DNA from 2 places in the Microbulbifer sp. GL-2 genome. Region 1 is predicted to be linked to the other one. Evidence: predicted binding sites of a transcription regulator. Region 1 holds the regulator's gene; the other holds the start of a gene.
What was found. The regulator LexA, encoded in region 1, represses DNA repair genes until DNA is damaged. The targets are predictions, from matches to a motif close to ACTGTNTNTANANACAGT.
Positions count from the first base shown of each region.

Region 2: imuA (translesion DNA synthesis-associated protein ImuA) is a predicted target of LexA. The motif match lies at 1,707-1,724, and genes of this name have one in related genera.

Region 1 covers NZ_AP019807.1:4,464,009-4,467,166, reverse strand. The annotation lists gene GL2_RS19330 (DUF6586 family protein) at 1-460, shown strand, start outside; gene GL2_RS19325 (hypothetical protein) at 572-829, shown strand; gene lexA (transcriptional repressor LexA) at 905-1,510, opposite strand; gene GL2_RS19315 (TIGR00730 family Rossman fold protein) at 1,675-2,313, shown strand; gene GL2_RS19310 (class I adenylate-forming enzyme family protein) at 2,493-3,158, shown strand, end outside.
Region 2 covers NZ_AP019807.1:2,741,566-2,744,723, reverse strand. The annotation lists gene GL2_RS11940 (NAD(P)/FAD-dependent oxidoreductase) at 1-961, opposite strand, end outside; gene dcd (dCTP deaminase) at 998-1,567, opposite strand; gene imuA (translesion DNA synthesis-associated protein ImuA) at 1,764-2,471, shown strand; gene GL2_RS11925 (DNA polymerase Y family protein) at 2,495-3,158, shown strand, end outside.

The sequences.
Region 1 (3,158 bases):
TTCGGCTCTACGCAAAACTCAGTTGTTACTGCAGTTTTCCAGTGAAACTCCTCTGCAAAGGGTTGCACTGGAAGAGGCGGCCGTTTTACAGCTCTGGAAAGCTTATAGGGCTTTCCTTGCTGAGCTTTCCCACCAGCTGCAGCTGGGTCTTGCGTCGGATTCCCTTCAGGTGATTGCCGATAGTCTTGAGAGTCAAGGTAGGGCCAGTATTGAGGTGAAAGAGCTGCAGCAGCTGAGTGAGGAGCCTTGTAGCTGGCTCAGTCAGTTACTACAGGCCTGGACCCAGCTTGTCTCAGCACCATCAAATACTGAGGTTAAGCACAATAGCCCCAACCTTATTCCTCTGCACAATCTCGCTGCTTCTGAGCTGGTAACTATTTCTGATGAAGTGCTTCTGCAATGGCATGCTTCCCTGAGTGAGTTGGTGCGTAGGCAGCGTGCCAATTTAGAAGAGTGCTAGTTGCAGGTACTGGTACCGGGGTGCCATATTTCACCGTTTGTAGGCCTCTGATACTTCCAGTTAGCCTGTGGTACACTGGGCGCAAACTGATGTGTGGTGAAGGAAAAGAGAATGTCCTCCGAAACTTTTGAAATTATTGAGTTGGCCAATGGCGATGTGGCATTGCGCCGCGCTGGTCACAAGGAGGACCCTCTGGTGAGTATTTCTTTCTCAGCCGAGAGTCTTCAGTTTCTGAGAAAACACAAAGTTGCCGTAGCGCGCGCAATGCTGGAAGCCGGTATTGAGGCAGTACAAAATCTGGATGATTTGGAGCCTGGCTACTTTGAGGAAGAGGATGAGTCAATGCCGGTTAATCATACGATCCACTGATCGAAGGGTTAACAAAGTGTGATCCAACAGCGGCCAATAGGCCGCTGTTGTTGTATTGGGGGCTGGGTGGGAGCTTTATGGAGTCTGGCGAATAACGCCCACTGCCAAACCTTCTATTACAAAGTTTTTGTCTCGCATGTCCACCTGGATAGTTTCAAAGTCTTCATTTTCTGGCAGCAGTTGCACAGTTGCCTGATTACCTTTGCGCCGGAAGCGCTTGACTGTTACCTCTTCGTCAATTCTCGCAACGACAATCTGGCCATTCCTGATTTGTTCGGTTTTCTGTACTGCCAGAAGGTCACCATCCAAAATTCCTGCATCGCGCATACTCATTCCGTGCACCCGAAGTAAGTAGTCTGCAGGGGGGTGGAAAAAGCTGGGAGGGAGGTCGCAATAGTCTTCAATATGCTCAGCAGCAAGAATAGGGTTGCCTGCAGCTACGCGTCCAACAATGGGTAAGCCCGATTGATGATCCGGAATACGTATGCCCCGCGACGCGCCGGCAACCATTTCAATGGCTCCTTTTCGCGCCAATGCTTTCAGGTGCTCTTCAGCGGCATTGGGCGAGCGGAAACCCAGCTCCTGGGCGATCTCTGCTCGGGTAGGGGGGTAGCCGGTATCATCGAGATAGGTTTTGATCAGCTCTAATACCTGAGCCTGGCGTGCGGTGAGATTGGTCATAGATTTACCTAGCTTTTCTGTATTTATATACAGTTGCTGGGATTATATACAGAATTTTGGTTCACGCAATCCTAACACCTGCCTCTTCATAAGCTGCTACATTGTTTATGAAAACAAGGAATGAAAGCGATCGTTGAAAGATCTGACAAAGAGGGAAAAAAATAATGTTGGATGTGAAAATGCCAGAGGCGTGGCGTGTCCTGCGGATACAGTCTGAGTTGGTTGATGGGATAGAACGTTTGGTCCCGCTCAGTGGAGCAGTGACCGTTTTTGGAGGGGCAAGATTTGAGGAGGGCAGCCCGGAGTATCAACAGGGGGTAAAACTGGGGGAGCTATTGGCTGCGGAGGGTATCCCGGTGATTACCGGCGGAGGACCGGGGCTGATGGAAGCTTGCAATCGTGGTGCTTTCGATCAACCTGGCACTTCAATTGGATTGAACATAGAGCTGCCATTTGAGCAGGCTGCGAATCCTTACCAGGATATCAGTTTAAATTTTCGTTACTTCTTTGTTCGTAAATTTATGTTCGTTAAGCATGCTGTAGGCTTTGTAGGGTTACCTGGGGGATATGGAACACTGGATGAGTTATTCGAGGCGTTAACACTGGTTCAAACACAAAAAGTGCGGCGTTTCCCAATTGTGCTGGTTGGTAAACGTTACTGGGCAGGGCTTTATGATTGGCTGGTAAACACAGTGCTTGAGCGCAACTGTATTGATGCCAGCGACCTGGATTTGTTCCATATAGTAGATACTGTCGAGGAGACAGCGGAGTTGATTATGAAATATATGCGCAACAAGGAATAATAAAAAATATTTATTTAATTGGTTGCAGGGTTTTTCTGCCTGTTGCTAGGGTGATATTGCCCATAAATCCATTCTGGACCATATGATGGTTTTTGAAATCGTTATAAATATCACTAAATGCCTGTTCCCGATTATCTCAGATTAACGGGATGCTTGTGCCTTAGTCAGGAGGCTGGCCTGTGCCAATTTTTGGCCCTCAATTGTCGAGACCTGCAAATTTAACCAATCTCCTGCTGCCCGCCCTGAAAAGTAAGCCTGGTGAAGTGGCACTTGTTTCCGGGAGTCAGGCCTGGACCTGGCGAGAGCTACAGGGGGATATCAATGCCCTTGCCTTGGGGTTGATCACAATGGGTTTAGGTAAGGGGGATAGGGTTGCATCCCTGATGCCCAACTGCGGCGAGATACTTATTTTTTATCTCGCATGTTTGAAGGTGGGGCTGGTGGTAGTCCCATTAAACTATAGATATACCACACCAGAGATTGACTATGCCCTTGAAAAAAGTGCAGCAGTATCACTGATTATAGGCGTTGAGCGAAGTGGAGATGTCCGGGCAAGCAGATTTATTGGTAAATTAAAAAAAGGCTATCTTTCTTTTGGTGGTACGCTCGGAAATGCCCCAAGTTTTGAAGGTTTGATTAACAATAAGGGGCAGTCTGCTAAATTTTCTACCTCTGCTGTTAATGACCCTGCATTTTTATTTTTCACCTCTGGGAGTACGGGTAAACCAAAAGGCGTAGCCCATAGCTTGCTTAGCTTTGGGGCTATTGTGGCTAGTTTCGTTGCTGCTCTAAAGTTAACCCAGGACGATATAGTACTGCCAGGTGGCTCAATCGCACATGTCGGA
Region 2 (3,158 bases), 1.7 Mb from region 1:
CGCTTTCCCCAAACTGCTTCAGGGGGCCGCTGGTAAGTTTTTTCCTCTGCAGGAAAAACTGTACCAGCTTTTTACTCCAGATATCCGCCAGCACACTGTGCAGGTGGCTTTCCGGATTCTGCTGGCGCCGCTGTTGTAACCAGTCTGGTAGATCGAAGCTAGGAGCCAGGTTAAAAACCACCTCCATTCCCTCCTTCCAGTGACTGGAAACCTGTAAAACCGCCGGGCCACTCAAGCCCCGATGGGTAAAAAGCATTTGCTCGTTAAAACTGCCCTCTCCACAGGATGCCGTTACCTCGAGGGAGCTTCCCGGCAGGAGGTTTTGCCATTCCAGTTGGCGCTTGTGCTGGGTAAAGGGCACCAGTGCCGGACGGGTGGCTACGATATCCAAACCAAATTGGCTCGCAATCTCATAACCAAATCCAGTGGCTCCCATAGTAGGAATGGACAAACCGCCAGTGGCCACCACCAGGGATTCACAAGTGACTGTACCCAGACTGGTTTTTACGCGGTAACCACTTGCCTTTGCTTTTATCGCGGAAACTGAACAGCGGGTGCGAATCTGGGCTCTGGCTGCACGACACTCAGCCAGCATCAGGTCAACAATATCCTTGGACTTGTTATCGCAAAAAAGCTGGCCAAGGGTTTTTTCGTGGTAAGGCACCCCATATTTTTCCACTAATGCAATAAAATCCCACTGGCTATAGCGCGCCAGTGCAGACTTACAAAAGTGGGGGTTGCGACTGTAGAAGTTATCCGAACTGGTATAGAGATTGGTGAAATTACATCGGCCACCGCCGGACATAAGGATTTTCTTGCCGACTTTATTGGCATGATCCAGCACCAGCACACTGCGGCCCCGCTGACCAGCGGTTGCCGCACACATCAAGCCGGCTGCCCCGGCGCCAATAATCAATACATCGACATGCTCGGGCAGCTGGCTGATCGGTACTTCGGTCATAGAAAGGTAGTTTGCCTAGCTGAATCGCTATTGCGATCAGGTACGCGGCAAAGTCACGCCGCGCTGTCCCTGGTACTTGCCACCACGATCTGCATAGGACACATCACAGACCTCATCGGATTCAAAAAACAGCATCTGTGCCACACCTTCATTGGCATAGATTTTCGCCGGCAGATTGGTGGTATTGGAGAACTCCAGGGTCACATGCCCCTCCCACTCAGGTTCCAGTGGAGTGACATTGACGATAATGCCACAGCGAGCATAAGTGGACTTACCCAGGCAAATGGTCAGCACAGAACGGGGAATACGAAAGTACTCCACAGTGCGGGCCAGGGCAAAAGAGTTTGGCGGGATAATACAGTACTCACCCTCTACATCGACAAAGCTGTTCTCGTCGAAGGTTTTGGGGTCCACGGTAGCAGAGTGCACATTGGTGAAGATCTTGAATTCACGGGCACAGCGCACATCATAACCGTAACTGGAGGTGCCATAGGATATGAGTCGCTCACCGTCATTACCATGGCGCACCTGACCCGGCTCGAAAGGCTCAATCATGCCGGACTGCTCAGCCATACGGCGAATCCACTTATCGGATTTGATACTCACTCCATCCCCCTGAAGACAATAGATTGGTGCTAGCTAAAAGAGGCGGAATCATAGCCGGTTTGCGCTGTGCAAAAAAGTGCCAATCCACCCTTTACACTCTTGTTGCCACCAACCAATTACTGTATAAATCAACAGTATAACTGTATGAACATACAGCCCACTGCCTGACAGTGGGCCAGGATGGAGTAGTGGAGTCGTGAGCAACGCAGAAAATCTCATTCAAAACAATCAGTTAGAATCCCAGTCAAAACACCAGAAGCTCGAACAGTTACTGGCCAGGGCAGATATATGGCAAGCGGCTAACGAGCAGCGACGCCAGCGCAATGGCATCCCAAGTGGCTTTAGAAGCCTGGATGCCTTACTCAGCGGCCACGGCTGGCCTCGTGGTGCCACCACAGAACTACTACTCGACCATACCGGCATTGGCGAAATGACCTTGTTGCTACCTACCCTGGCTCAGCTTACACAAACTGGGCAGATAGTGATTCTGGTCAATCCCCCCTTTACCCCCTACGCCCCATCATTGGCCAACAGTGGCATCCATCTGGAAAATTTACTGCTTTTGCACCCACGTGGCCAAAAGGACACTCTCTGGGCAATAGAGCAATCCCTGCAGTCTGGTAGTTGTGGTGCCCTGCTGTGCTGGCAGGGAAGAGAAACCCTTGGGGACAAGCAGCTGCGCCGGCTGCAACTGGCAGCCCGCAGCGGAGAGTGCCTGCACTTTCACTTTCGCCCTGTTTCCGAGTCCAGCAGCCCCTCTCCCGCCAGCCTGCGCTTGCAACTGGGCAGTGATGGGGAACAACTGGCCATAAAGCTACTGAAGCAACGAGGTGGCACCAGCGGCCAGCGCACGTATCTGGCACGGACAGCCAATTTGGTCCGCCGTGACCAGCCAATACACTGACTGCCACTGCGAGATTCAGCCCCATGCTTTGGCTCTGTATTCAATTCCCCAAACTTCCCTTGGAGGTTCTCACCCGCGCCCTGGATCAAGACATCCAGACAGCAAATCTCGCGGTGATAGAAAAACAGCTCGTTGTCGAGTGCAGTAAACCAGCTTGCGAGCTCGGTATTGAGCCCGGCCTCAGTATCGCCACCGCCTGTGCATTGAGCACCGACCTCCAGCTACTAGACCGGGACTTACAGCGGGAACAACAACAGCTTGAGCAACTGGCACAATGGGGCTACAGCTTTACTCCTGTCATCTCCACCCGGGCTGCAAGTACTATCGGGGATGGTGACAGCCACCCGGCTTGCTTGAACCTGGAGCTAAGCGGGTGTTTGAAAGCAAACGGTGGGCTCAGAATCCTGCTGGATCAGCTACAGAATGAGCTAAACCAGATGGGGATTGGCTGTGTTATGGGACTGGGGCACAGCCCCAGTGCGGCCCGCATGCTCAGCCAGCTGAAAGAACATCGCCTGTGGTTAGCACAAACTCATACCGTTCCCAGCCCACAGCAGTGGAAGCAATGGATCAGTTTTTCCCCAAGCAAACTACTCGACTGCGACAATAAAACCATTACCAAGCTCTATGCCTGTGGCATTAAGCGGGTAAGCCAATTACTGGCCATTCCCCTATCCGAAGTCGGCT